Paludisphaera borealis: one gene and its partner. The protein of the gene in region 2 binds, or shares a complex with, the protein of the main gene of each other region. Links are inferred from orthologs where the notes say so. Each region holds a gene or a part of one and is shown on either strand. Other genes may lie near its edges. The genes, in order: tsaD and tsaB.

Region 1 (7,090 bases), 2.3 Mb from region 2 along the record:
GCCATATGCCAAACGACTTAGGTTGACCATGACATCCAACGGCGACCCGCGATCGAACCCAATTTCGCAGTCGGCGTCGGGTCACCCGAAGGGGCGTCGCCGGGTCGGGGGAAAGGGCGAAAAGCAGACGAATGGACCCAATCGGCTAGGGCCGTTCGGGCGCGTCGGCGCGGTCGTTTCAGGGCGAACGAAGCCAATCGCGATCAGGCGGCGAAGCCGTCCTCGACGGCGATGATCGCGATGCCGTAGCGTTCGGCGAGGGCGACGACTTCGGGCTGGTCGATGACGATCGTCCGGCCGGCCTCAATGGCCAGGACCCGAGCGCCGGCTTTGTGGAGGTTTTCGATGGTCGTCGTGCCGATTGTAGGGACGTCGAACCGCATGTCTTGCTGCGGCTTGGCGACCTTGACAAGCGTCCAGCCGCCGGCCCGGCAAAGCTGCCCTGCGCGTTCGATGCAGCGGTCGGTCCCCTCGATGGCCTCGATCGCCAGGGTGGCCTTCTCCTTGACCGCGACCGACTGACCGACGTCGAGCCGGCCCATCTCCTTGGCCATGAGCCAGCCGAACTCGATGTCCTTGCGCTCCGCGTCCGACGGGCCGCGGCGGGTGAGGATTCCGTCTTTCACGAGCAGCTCCGGGCAATAGTCGAGGGCCGAGGCGAACGTCATCCCGTCTCGCTCGAACTCGGCGATCACGGACAGCAAGAGCGAGTCGTCGCGGTTGTCGGCCCGGCTGCGGCGGTGCCACCACTGGATCGTCCGGAGGTCGGGCCAGAGCTGGACGACGCGCCAGGGGGTGTAGATAACGTTCTTCGTAACCTTGCCCGCCATCACGATTTGCTTCGCGCCGCGGCGGCGGAAGGTGCGGATCATCCGCCCCATCCGAGCGACGCTGACGATGTCGAAGGACGTGCACAGCTCCCTCAGCTCGTCGGACGCCTCGTACTGGATGCCGACGCAGGCCACGGCCAGCCCCTGCCGTCGCGCGGCCTCGGCGAAGAGGATCGGAAACCGGCCGCTGCCGGCCAGCAGGCCGATCGTCGGCGTGCTGGGCGCGAGGCTCCCCGGCCGGGTGCTTCTCCTCCTGTCGGCGATCGTTTGCTGGAGCGGCGACACGTCCTGTCTTCCTCGTTCCAAGAAGGGATTGAAATGCGATCAGAATCCGGTGGGGTCGACGTCGTGGTCATGGTCATGGTCGACGTCCCCCACGGTTCCGTCGTGATTCGGGCTCAGCGGAACAACAGCCGAGATCGCCTCGATCTGGGCGGAAAGTTCTCGGAGCTGACGATGCATCTCGGGCAGCCGGGCGATCATCTGGAACAATCGGCGCTGTTCGCGGACCGGGATGGCCGGCGACCCGAGCACCTGCTGGCCGCTGGGGATGTTCCGATGCACGCCGGCCTGAGCGCCGACGATCGCGCCGTCGCCGATCTGGGTCTTGTCCTTGATCCCAGCCTGACCGGCCATCACCACGTAGTCGCCGGTCGTGCAGCTTCCGGCGATGCCGACCTGACCGCACAGCAGGTTATGCCGGCCGATCTGGTTGTTGTGGCCGATCATCACGAGGTTGTCGATCTTCGTCCCCTCGCCGATCCGGGTCGCCTCGAACGTAGCGCGATCGATTGTGCAGTTGGCGCCGATTTCGACGTCATTGCCGATTTCAAGCTTGCCGGTATGGGGGATTTTCACGTGCCGACCGTTCGCCTGACGATAGCCGAAGCCGTCGCCGCCGAGCACGGTGCCGGCGTGGACTTCCACCCGGTCTTCGAGCGTCACGTCGGCGTAGAGGACCGCGTTGGGGTGGATCATGCAGTCCCGGCCGATCCGACAGCGATCGCCGATCACCGCGCCGGGGTGGATCGTCGAGCCGTCGGCGACGACCGCCTGATCCCCCACGTACGCGAACGGATAGATGGCGACGTCCCGGCCGATCGTGGCGGTCGGAGCCACCCAGGCCTGTGGGTGCACGCCCGTCCACCGAGGCTTTTGTTCCCCGGAGAGGTGCGTGCGGACCATGATGAACGCCGCGATCGGGTCATCGACTTCGATGACCGGCAAGTCGTCCTTGACCGTCGGACGTTTGACACGGAAATGGGGACCGACGATCGCGGCCGAAGCCGGCGACGTCCGAAGCAGCTTGGCATAGCGGTCGTTCTCGATAAACGTGATGTCGCCGGGTCCCGCCTCGCTCACCGGTCGTGCCGAGTGGATCGAGACCTTCCCATCGCCGACGAGACGACCGCTGACCAAGGCCGCGAGCTGTTCGACCGTTGCGACCACTGGCGATTCCTTTCTTCCCTGAAAGGAGCAGACCAGAACCGAGGTGACGAATGCGCTGAGGTCAGTCTCTAGTCCAGTCCGGTCTTGATTCGGTTCAGTTTGGACTCGCGATCCGTCACCGGCCTTCCTGGCCAGTCGGGAATCTAATCCAACTCGGCGTGACAGGCAAGCCGAGTCGAGCCCCAGCCGAGCGCCATCCCCTCCGGACGGCATCGCGGAATCGCCTCCACTCCCGTCCATCGTCAAACCGGGCCCCCGAACTTCAAGCTTCCGCCGCGCGAAGCTCAACCACCAGCGTCAGGGTCGAAACATGCATCACGTCTTCGGGAACCTCGTGCCCCCGGTCGAGATAGACGGCCGAAAGGCCCGCCCGGATCGCGCCGTAGACGTCGTTTTCGAGGTCGTCGCCGACCGACAAGATCCGCTCGGGAGGGAGTCCCAGACGCTCGCACACCGCCTCAAAAAACGACCCATGTGGCTTACGGAAACCGACTTCCGACGACACGACCAGGCCGTCGACCATCGCCGCCAGCTCGGGGAGGCCGGCGACCACCTGGCGGAGTCGGCCGTCGAAATTGGAGCCGATGCAGACCTCCATCCCGGCTTCGTGAAACGCCCGCAGGGCGGGCACGGCGTCGGGAAAACAGCGCCACGATTCAGGACGGCCGAAATGGTCCCAAAGTTCGTCGAAAGCCCGCTCGGGATCGGGAACCTCGGGCAAGACCTGGGCGACGATTTCGCGCCAACGCCGCCGCTCGATCCCCTCGTCGGTCGAGTGGATTCCCCGATCCGCTCGAATCGCGTCGTCGCGGAAGGTCCGCTGGAACCGCCGTCGGACGTCCTCGCGATCCAACACCACCCCCTGGCGCAAGGCCGCCTCAGTGTAGGCGTCGGCCACGGCGGGCGTCGGTTTGATTAAAGTCCCCACGGCGTCGAGGACGATCCCCTCGATAAGGTCCCATTTCGGTTGCTTGCTCATCGGCGTCCACTTGGTTTGCAGCACAGTTGAATTCGGGGAAGACACGACGATTCGCCCCCCCTGGACCGCACCCGGCCCCCCAGCCTTTTAGCAATCTGGGCAAGCCTCACAGATATTGTGGGCCCAAAACCGGGTCCGGGGAAGATTGATCTTCGTTGAGTGACCCCCTCCCTTCCCGTTTTTCACCAGGAATCGAGCCCATGCACCCCACGCGCCCGCGTCCGAGTGGCTTTTACCAGGGGCCGCACTCCACCATCCCGTCGACGCAGACCCAGGCGCTCGACCGGCGGCACACCCTCGACGAGCAGCAACGGGCCTACCAAGGCACGCACGAGTCGCTGCGCCCGTCCGAACCCCGCCGTCGGCCGCCGTCTTGAGATAAGTCGGTGGATCAGGTCTTCTTGCCCGGTCGGACCAGGCCAGCGGCGACGTCGACGTCCAGGTCCGACGTCTGGCCGGCGGCGAGCTTGATCAGGGCGATCCCAGCCATCGCGGCGTTGTCGGTGCAGAGCGACGCCGGCGGAATAAACGTCTGAACACCGATCCTGTCGGCCATCTCGGCGAGCCGCTGGCGGAACCGGGCGTTGGCCGCCACTCCGCCGCCGACCCCCAGGCGCTTCAGGCCGGTCTGCTTGAGGGCCTGGCGGGTCTTGGCGACGAGGACGTCGACCACGGCCTCCTGAAAGCTCGCCGCCAGGTCGGGGATCGCGGCCGGCGACGGCTGGACGGGGCCCCGCTCCTGGTTCGGCCCCCGGATCGCATAAAGGACGGCCGTTTTGAGTCCAGAGAAGCTGAAGGCCAGCCGGTCGTCGTGGAGGAACGAGCGAGGGAAGGCGTAAGCCCTTGGATTGCCGGCCTTTGCGGCACGTTCGACCTCGGGGCCGCCGGGGTAGCCCAGGCCTAGTAGGCTGGCGACCTTGTCGAAGGCCTCGCCGGCCGCGTCGTCGACCGTGCCCCCCAGCAGCTCGCAGTCCAGCGGTCCCCGGCAGTGGTAGAGGCTCGTATGCCCCCCGGAGACCACCAGCCCGACGCACGGGAAGACCTGGCGGTCGGGGAAGGCGAGCTGGCAGGCGTACAGGTGCCCCTCAAGATGATCAACGGCGATCAGCGGGACGTCCAGGGCCAGGGCGAGCGCCTTGGCCGCCGTGAGGCCGACGACGAGCGCCCCCACGAGCCCCGGGCGGGTCGCGACGGCGACCGCGCCGAGGTCGGCGAGCCCGACGCCGGCGCGTCGCAGGGCCTCGTCGATCATCGGCAAGACCTGGGTCACATGAGCCCGCGAGGCGATCTCGGGCACCACCCCGCCGAACCGCTTATGGAGCCCGATCTGCGACGACACCACGCTGGAGAGGATGCGGGGCACGCCCTCGGCCGGCGGCTTCGGGCCTTCGAGGATCGCGGCCCCGGTCTCGTCGCAGGTGGTCTCGATGGCGAGCAGGAGCAGGCGGTCGGGGGGCATGATCGATACCGGAGAGAGGCGAGGCCGGCGGCCTCCGGAAACAGCCGTGGCGAGGTCACGCGACCTCGCCACGACGGGGATGGAACGGGTTGTGAGAACCGGGCCGAGGCTCCGGGGTCAGGCCGCCTTCGCCTTGGCCTCTTCGGCCGGAGCGGGCGCGGCGAGCTTGGCCTTGAGGACTTCAAGGGCCTTGTCGACGACCTTGTCCACGAACTTATGGCTGTCGGCGGCGGGCGCGACGACCTTCAGCGGGGGCGCGGGCTTGGTCGGATCGGCGGGGGGCTTGTCTTTCTTCTCGACGTCCTTGGACTCGGCCTTGTCCTTGTTGTCCTGGGCCTTCTCGGCGTCGGACTTGGCCTCGACGTGCTTCTTCGGGTTGAGCTTGGCCAGCTCGGGGAGGTCGCGGGTGCGACGGCCCCGGAACCATTCGATGTACTCGGTCGGCTTGAGCTTGACCTCCATGCCCGGGTCGGGCGAGACGCCCCACTTGTCGGTCGTCTTGGAGTCGCGAAACCGGTGGATGTTCTCGCCGGACGGCCGGAAGTAGCTGGCGACGGTCAGCTTGAGGACGCTGTCGCCGTCTTCGAGTTCGAGGATGTTCTGCACCGACCCCTTGCCGTAGCTCCGCTGGCCGACGATCGTCGCCCGCTTGTGGTCCTGGAGCGCCGCGGAGACGATCTCGGAAGCCGACGCCGAGTTCTGGTTGACCAGCACGACCATCGGCAGGTCTTCATACGTGCTGTCTTTCTGGGCGGTGTAGGTCTTGGGGATCGTGTTCCGTCCCTTGGTGCTGACGATGTCCCCCTTGTCGAGGAACGTGTCGGACACCTCGACCGCGGCGCTCAGCAGGCCGCCGGGGTTGTCGCGAAGGTCGAGGATCAGGGCCTTGGCGTCCTGGTCCTTCAACTCGTCGAGCGCCTTACGGAGTTCTTCGGCGGTGTTCTGGATGAACGACGAGATCCGGATATAGCCGATCTTCTTGTCCTTGTCGATCATATAGTCCCACCGGCCGTTCTTCTCGCGGTGGTCGCCCAGGACGCTGGGGACTTCGATGATCGCGCGGGTGAGCTTGATCGGTTCGGGCTGCTCGCTCCCCTCGTGCAGGACGTCGAGCGTGACCTCGGTGCCGGGACGGCCGGTGAGCACTTCGACGGCCTTGTCGGGGCTCATCCCCTCGGTCGAATGGCCGTCGATGTCCATGATCAGGTCGCCGGCCATCACCCCCGCCTCATAGGCCGGGGTGCCGACCATCGGCGAGATCACCCGCAGCCGGCCGGCGTCGTTGTCGAGGCCGACCTGGATGCCGATGCCGCCGAACTTGCCCTCGATCTGCTTGCGGAACTGCTTCCATTCGCTCGTGTTGATGAACGAGGAATGCTGGTCGAGGTTCTGGAGCATCCCTTCGAGGGCGCTCTCCAGCAGCTCGCGGCGCGTGACGGGACGCACGTAGTTGGCTTCGACCTTCTCGACGGCGTCGACGAACAACCCGTACAGCTCGAGCATCTCGTCCTTGGGTTTGGCGCCCTGCGTCGCCTGCCAGCAGAAGGCGCTCAACGCGGCGACCACGGCCAGGCCAAAATAGATCCGTCTCGGCATCGGCGAGCCTCCCAAGATGTCGTTCCGACCTTGCTCGATCCGCCTTCGATTGGAAGACGGCGATCGTCTCTTGCCTTCAGTCTATTCGACGATCGCGGAAGCCGGCAAGCTCGCCCTCCGCGATCAAGGCCCGCAGGCCCGGCGTCCTTAGGACGACGGTTCCGCGCCGGCGTCGAGCCCAGCCAGAAGTTTCGCCGCCTCGTCGAGTCCGGCGACCGGCTGGCGGCAGGCGCGATCCTCGCAGTAATAGAGCGTCGCACGGTCGCCGATCGGAGGACGATTCTCCAACAGGGGGACCACGCAGGCGAGCGATTCGACGGCTCCCGGGGCCGCCGGGGCGACGACCGCGCGCGGCAGGAACCGGGCGTGGACGGCTTCGAGAACCTGGTCGAACTCGCGCGGGGCCGAGCCCGCGACCACGGCCAGTTCGCAGCCCGGCGCGACCGCGAAGTCAAGGGCGAGCAGGCTCTGCCCGGCCGCCGTGGGGGCGTTCTCGAATACGGTCTCGACCGCCGCGATCGCCTCGCGCCCGGTCCGGTCGAGGTCGTCTCGGCCGGTGAGCGCGGCCAGACGGACGAGGGCGGACGCGGCCATGCCGTTGCCCGAGGGGGTCGCGTTGTCGAACAGGTCCTTCTGACGCGTGATCAGGACTTCATGGCTCTTGCCGGTGAAAAAGAAGCCGCCGTGCTCGGGATCGACGAACTCGTCGATCATGACCCGCGCCAGGTCGAGGGCGGCCTCGATCCACCGCGGTTCGCCGGTCGCCTCGTAGAGCCG
Region 2 (6,849 bases):
CGGCGTTGTACTTGAACGTGCTCAGCGCCTTGAGCGCGATGCTGAACTTGATCTTGGCCTGCTCGAAGCCTCCCCGCGCCGCCGCCGGGTCCTTGATCAGGCTGCCGAGGTCGATCAGGGCGTACGGCCAGTTCTGGGCCCGCAGCCGCTCGATGAAGTCGTACCGCCGGATCAGGCCGCCGAGCTGCCCCTGGGTGCATCCACAGGGTTCGAGATAGCCGTCCATCTCGCCCGAGACGACCAGCACCGCCGCCGGCTTGGGCCACTGGGCGAACAGAGTGCTCGACCTGCCGCCGGCCGGCTCGGCCTTCGAGGCGTCGGCGGCGGGCGACTTCGCACCGCCCGGAGTCGCCGACGACGTCCCCTTGTCGTCCTTGCTCGAAGACGAGGAACACCCGACGTAAGTCAAGAGCGCAATCGCGGTTGCGACCGCGCCCAGCGGCCGGAAAGGCAATCGGGGCATCGTCGTTCCCTTCAGTTCAAGCCCAGCCTGCAAGCGTCCGCGAACTCGTCGCGGCCCCGTTCGCCGATCCTCGACTCCGTCGAGAACACGAAGCGCGGGCGCGGACCCGCGTCGTTAACGGCGGCTGGAAGTGTACTCATCCGCGCCAGGTCCGATAAGATCAATCTCGACGGGCCGAGGCCGCCGGGAACTCACGCTCCCGGGCGGCTCGCAACAGGCGATGCGTCAGCCCGCGCTGATGAGGATGTTCACCGGGATCTTCAGCTCGCCGACGTCCGGGAAATCGGTCTTGATGATGATTTCCTCGTCGATGTAGCCGGGAGCGGTCCCCTGCGGAACGTCCACCTTGACGCGATACCGGCCCTTGCGGTCGGCCGAGTCGTTGGGCTCAATCGAGACGTTGAGCTTGTCCGGCTTGCGTGCGACCTCGAAGTTCACCGACTTGCCGCCGCGAACCAGCAGGGTGATTTCGCCCGTGGCCCCTTCCGACGTCTTGACGTTCACCATCCGCAGCCGTTCCGGCAGAACGCTGATGGGGCCGGAGACCGAGCCGACGACGGTGATCTTGATCTCGGGACGCAGGGGATGGTCGGTGTGGATCACGACCTCTTCCCGCATCGTGCCGATCGGGAAGCCCTGCTTGACCTTGATGTGAACCTTGTGCCCCGCCTTGATCTTCCCCAGCTTGAGGTCTTCCTCGGACATCGACGTCGCCTCGGCGATCAGGAGGCCGGGCTTCGAGGTCTTGATGTCGGTGATCTTCGTCTCGGGACGGTCGGGCGAATACAGGGCCACGAAGACCGTCTTGGGATTCTGGCTGTCGACCGCGTGCATGTCGACCGCCTCGCCCGGCATGAGCACGATCGGCGGGTTGACCTTACCGTGAACGAACAGCGGAATGGAGGCGAGGTTCGGGTCGTTGGTCTCGATGTTCGCTCCCTTCCGGAAGTCGCCGTTGGTGTGGTTGGTCTTCCACACCACGTCGATGTCGGTCGACTCGCCGGGCTTGAGGACCGCCTTCTCGCCATCCTTGAACTTGGCGAACGTGCACATGCACGTGGACGTCCCCTTCCAGAGCTCGAGGTCCCCCTCGCCGTCGTTCTTGATCGTCCAGGAGTGCTTGCCTTCCGACTCCTGCGGCATCGAGCCGAACTCGTGGGTGAGTTCGCCATCGATTTTCGCCTTCGGGGCGGGTCCCGTCTTCACCGGGGCGACCGGAAGATACGATTTCGTGCCGGAAGCCGGCACGAGGCTGCCGACCAAGGTCGCGGCCACGGTCAGGACGACCACCACGACCGCCAGAATGACCCACCGCAACATGATGACATTACTCCGGTTAAGACAACCGAGACAAGGACGGACGCCACGACGACGAAGCGCGGAGCCGCGATGATGGATACGACCAGTACGCACGACCGACGTCGCGCGTTCGTAAGGCTGGAATTTTTATCTTAAGAATCGGGGTCTCACGCGGTCAAGCCGGGCCGCGACGGCTCGTCGCCGACGGCCTCGGCCGCATCAGGTCTTCGACCCGAGAGGTTGACCCCGTTGCCCTGCCCTTCATGGTGAAACGCCTGGCTGCGGCTGAGGTCGACCACGTCGCGGAGCCCCGCCTCGGCGAACCAGCCGGCGACCTCGTCGACCGTGTGCCGCGACAGATATTTGGGCGCGTACCAGTCGAGCGTGTCGCAGACCCGGACCTCGGCGTCGGGGTGCATCGAGACCCCGATCGTGAGGGCGTGCAACGCGACGCCGAACCGCTCGACGGGCCGCCGTCGGCTCGCCATGAGCCGGCGCTTCCAGAGCCCGATCGGGGCCGACAGCCGGCAGAGCGCCAGCAACACGCCCAGCGGCAGGCGGGTCGAGATCGCCCGCTGGGCGTTCATGATCCGTTCCACGATCGGGCTTTCCCGCTCGTAGATCCAGATCGCGATCCGGCCGCCGGGCTTCAACAGGCGGGCGAGTTCCAGAAACGCCGACCGGGGGTCGGGCGTGTGGTCGATGACGCCGATCGAGTAGATCAGGTCGAAGCTTCCGGCCGCGAACGGCGGCCGCAGCAAGTCGCCCCGTGCGATCGCGACTTCGGCAAGACCGGCGGTCAGCTCGCGGGCGGCGTCGACGGCCTGGCTGAGGTCGATTCCGACGATCAGCCGGGCGCCTCGGCCGGCGGCGACTCGCAAATAACGCCCCATGCCGCAGCCGCCGTCGAGCACAAACTTGCCGGCCAGGTCGGCGTCGCCGAACCCCGTCCGGTTCGCGAACGTGGCCCGGTCCTCGGCGTCGCGGATGATCCGGAACCGGTTCCACTGGAGGCTGTAAGCCGCCTTGGTGCGCGTCTGGTCGGAATCGGACATGAGCCGCCGTCGTCAGTAAGAGTCGGCCGAGACGACCTCGCCGAAGTTCCGCGTGCTGAGGGCCTGGAGTACTCCGAGCCTCGATCCGGGCGCGATCAGCACCCGGCCGGTGCCGTCGGAGTTGAAGCTGAGGCCCTGGGCCGTCTTGGTCGTCGGGTCGATCGACCAGCAGTCGACCGAGTCCTTCAGGAACCGGACGCTGCCGTCGGCCAGGCCGATGTTCGCGCCGCCCGGATGGTTGCTGCTCAGGTTGAACGCGATGTAGTCGCGCGCGCTGGGATCGTTGATGCTGAAGAATCGGTGCGTGCCGTTGACCGGGTAGTAGGCGCCCAGCAGCGTGTCGGTCCAGTAACCCGAACTCCAGCCGTGATACTGCGCCCGTCCGGCCTGATCGAACAGCGAATGGTTGTGCTCGGCGAACAGCATCGTGTTGCTCGTGCCGTCGGTGATCGCGCCCAGCCGGGTCGAGCTGTGTGCATAGATCGCGCCGTTCATGTTGGCGAGGCGGAGCGCGAAGGTCGCGTTGTCGACGTGGAGCAGCAGGCACCAGGCACCGACGACCCCGCCGTAGCTGCTCTTGGCCTCCCGCCAGTCGCCGGGGGGCAGGTTCGTGTAGCGAGTCGGATCGAGGGGCGTCGTGTCGTAGATCGAGCCGTCGCTCGGGCAGTTGAGCGTCGAAACTCCGATCGCCGCGATCGTCACGTTCTGGGCGTCGAACACACCGGGGCTGAAATTGACCGCGTTGAAGACGTTCTGTTGCTCAAGGAGCGGCAGCATGTGGACGAACGGGCTGAAGTTCCATTTCGACCCCGGCAGGGCTCCGGAACGCGTGAAGCCGCCCGGCGGCAGCGTCTGTTGGGCCGACTCGTAATTCAAGGCCCCCAGCGCAAGCTGCTTCATGTTGTTCGTGCACTGGGCGCGACGCGCGGCCTCGCGAGCGGATTGCACGGCGGGAAGCAGCAGCGCGATCAAGACGGCGATGATCGCGATCACGACCAGCAACTCGATCAAGGTGAACCCGGACCGACCGGCTCTCGGCATGGCGGACGACGACAAGCTACACCCCTCTTGAAACGCGAAAAAAACGCTCCGTCAGACGCGACGAGGTAGCAGTATACGGTGCGTCCGGCTCCGGAGCAACTTCGGGGAATCGGCGTCACGGCCGGCCGGCGCGGGCGTCCCAGAGATCCTCCGCGGCGCTGCGGCGGATGTAGTTCGGCTCCAGGCTGAAGAGGTCGAATTCCGCCCCGCTCGCCGCGATCCGCCGGGCCAGTTCCACGAGCCGACGGCCCGACGGCTGGTTGAGGGCCGAGTCGCCGGCGACGACCCGGCTCGGCAAGGCCGATCGGATCGCCTCCGCGTTCAGCGCCGGCCCCAGCACGAGCGTCCCCGCCTCCAGCCCCTCGGCCCAGCGGCCGAAGGGCTCGATCCGGCTCGGCGCGACGGCCGTGAGCGCCCCCCCGGCCTCGGTCCGCTCGAACGCGGCGCAGTACACGTCGCCGCGCTGGGCGTCGGCGACGGCCCAGACCTTCAAGGCGTCGTCGGGCGCGTTCTGGGCGAACCCTTCCAGACTGTCGAAGGCCAAGATCCGCGCCCCGGCGGCGTACGCCAGCATCCGGGCCGCCGTCAGACCGATCCGTAAACCGGTGTACGAGCCGGGGCCCAGCCCCACGGCGATCGTCGTCAAGTCGACGGGCTTGAGACCGGCCGAGAGAAGGAGATCGCGAATCATGGGGGCGAGATCGCGACCATGCTTGCGCGAAGCGTCGGTCGCCGCCTCCCAGGCCAGCCCCGCCGCCGTTCCAACGCCGGCCGCCGATCGATCGCCCGATGTGTCGAGTGCTAAGAAATTCATGGAATTCCAAGAGTTTCGGGGTCGTGCGCGAAATCGAGCGCGCCGCCGACGCCGCCGTCGCCCAGGTTTCGACTCAATCTATGGAGAGTGGCGCGCGCCTGTGCGACCCCGACGATCCTACCCCGTCTGAGAAAAACTTCACGAGCCCTGAATCACGAATCGGCCTTTGCGAGGTAATATCCTAGTATCGGGGTGCGTTTCCAGTTGCTGGAGGCGGAGACGTCGCGTCCTTGAAACAGGAAGGCTCCGCAACTTGATTCCATCAATTGGTGGACTTGACCGGCAAGCGCTCTTCCCTCTATCTTTATAATAGATTCCAATCACAGACGGACCCGGCGTCCTCTCGACCTCGCAGCTCCGGCCGGGATCGGACGTGTGGATCTTGCATGTATCCAAATCCCCTCCTCTATCCGGAGGATCGTCCTCGGTGCGCCGCGCCTTAATCAGTGATATTCATGGCAACCTCGAAGCCCTCGAGACGGTCCTGAGCGATATTGAAGCCCAGGGGATCAAAGAGATCTACTGCCTGGGCGACATCATCGGCTACGGCCCTAACCCGCGCGAGTGCATCGACCGGGTGATCGACAACTGCCAGGTCACCCTGCTCGGCAACCACGACCAGGGGGCCATGTTCGATCCCGACGGCTTCAACATCGGAGCCGAACGCGCCATCTTCTGGACCCGCGGCCAGCTTGAGAACGCCGTCGACCGCTCGAACAACGAGCGGCGATGGGAATTTCTCGGCGACCTCCCCCGGTCGCACCGCCAGCCGCCGTTCCTGTTCGTCCACGGGTCGCCGCGCAACCCGCTGAGCGAGTACATCTTCCCCGAGGACATCTACAACCACCGCAAGATGGACCGGCTGTTCCAGCTCGTCGATCAATACTGCTTCCAGGGCCACACCCACGTGCCGGGCGTGTTCACCGAGAGCTTCCAGTTCTTCGCCCCCGAAGAGATCGACAACGAATACACGCTGGGGGAAGGCAAGCTCCTGATCAACGTCGGCTCGGTCGGCCAGCCCCGCGACGGCGACCCGCGCGCCTGCTACGTGATCCTCGACGATGGGCGCCCGAACGGCGGCGAGGCGGATTCCAATGCCGCCAACGGACCCGGCCCCGGGCCCGGACAGTCGCCGCGGATCACCTATCGCCGCGTCGCTTACGACTTCGAGAAGACCATCCAGAAAATCTACGCAGTCGCCGAACTCGAGCCCTTCCTCGGCGACCGACTGCGCCAGGGACGGTAGTCCGCCGGCCTATCTCCCGCCGGCGCGCAAGAGACTGCGCCTTGCCAAGCCGGCGGTCCATCGCGACAATCGAGTGATCGATTTTCGGGCATCCTTGCTGCAATGATCCGGGCTCGCCCTTGCGGTCCGAAGCAGGCTGGTCCGTCCCCGTCGCATTCGACTCGCCTTGCCAACGGCTCCAGGGATTCGGTTCATGAGTAATGAGAGACGCTTCGCTCTTTTCGCCGTGGTGACGTTCGGCTGGCTCGTGGGGGGCCAATACCTCCTCCAGGCTCTCGGGCTGGCCTCAGCCACGAAGAAGGCCCCCGCCAACGTCGCCAAGGCGGCCGAGGACGCGGCCAAGAAAGCATTCGACGAGAAGAAGGCCGAACGGCCCAAACCCGACGAAGCTCAAGGTGTCGCCAAGGCGAAGGATCAACTCGCCCCCGAAAAAAAGGCCGACGCCGACAAGCCGAAGGTGGCGCTGGTCCCCCCCGGCGAGCTCGTGATGGGCTCGCTCGCCGACAAGTCGCCGACCGGCTACCACCTCGAAGTCCAGCTCGAACAGAAAGGCGCGGGAGTCGATTCGGTCTTCTCGTCGCAGTTCGACGCCGATTTCGAGGCGCGGAAGAACCCCCACAAGCCGCTGGCGTTGATCCGCCGCGACACGGCCTGGCCCCCCTCGCTGGCCCTGACCCTCAGCCCTCCCGACTCGTTCGGCCAGGGGGCGCCCTTGCCCCTGGCGGACCGCGAGAAGGCTGAAAACGAGGCCGACGCCCCGGCCGCGCCGCCGTCGGAAGACCTGCTCGACGCCCAGCTCTGGGAAGTCGTTCGTGACAACGAGGGCCGCGCCGTCCGGCCGCTGAAGCGCGACGCCGAGGCCGGCAAGCCCGCCGTCGAGGGGCAAGCGGTCGTCTTCAAGACCGTCGCCGACAACGGCGTCGTCGTGACC

What was found.
Region 1: the proteins of tsaB (region 2) and tsaD are in contact, whole or in part, in a solved structure (PDB 4WQ4), measured with the Escherichia coli proteins. The link is inferred for Paludisphaera borealis from one-to-one orthologs.

The regions. Positions count from the first base shown.
Region 1 is NZ_CP019082.1:5,289,700-5,296,789, reverse strand. The notes cover bases 2,684-5,652. They hold tsaD (tRNA (adenosine(37)-N6)-threonylcarbamoyltransferase complex transferase subunit TsaD), read right to left. Parts: upstream 4,718-5,652; coding sequence 3,650-4,717; downstream 2,684-3,649. Other genes in these bases: BSF38_RS20420 (S41 family peptidase), read right to left, coding at 4,835-5,652; BSF38_RS20430 (HAD family hydrolase), read right to left, coding at 2,684-3,258. In the rest of the region: BSF38_RS20440 (LpxI family protein), read right to left, coding at 204-1,115; lpxD (UDP-3-O-(3-hydroxymyristoyl)glucosamine N-acyltransferase), read right to left, coding at 1,155-2,279; more of BSF38_RS20430, read right to left, coding at 2,542-2,683; more of BSF38_RS20420, read right to left, coding at 5,653-6,313; BSF38_RS20415 (thioredoxin domain-containing protein), read right to left, coding at 6,461-7,090.
Region 2 is NZ_CP019082.1:3,035,570-3,042,418, forward strand. What follows is about bases 2,824-5,551. They hold tsaB (tRNA (adenosine(37)-N6)-threonylcarbamoyltransferase complex dimerization subunit type 1 TsaB), read right to left. Parts: upstream 4,673-5,551; coding sequence 3,974-4,672; downstream 2,824-3,973. Other genes in these bases: BSF38_RS11770 (DUF1559 domain-containing protein), read right to left, coding at 2,830-3,873; BSF38_RS11780 (metallophosphoesterase family protein), read left to right, coding at 5,100-5,551. Also shown: BSF38_RS11755 (multiheme c-type cytochrome), read right to left, coding at 1-463; BSF38_RS11760 (DUF1573 domain-containing protein), read right to left, coding at 689-1,783; BSF38_RS11765 (class I SAM-dependent methyltransferase), read right to left, coding at 1,930-2,817; more of BSF38_RS11780, read left to right, coding at 5,552-5,918; BSF38_RS11785 (YidC/Oxa1 family insertase periplasmic-domain containing protein), read left to right, coding at 6,112-6,849. UniProt on the Escherichia coli protein: Required for the formation of a threonylcarbamoyl group on adenosine at position 37 (t(6)A37) in tRNAs that read codons beginning with adenine.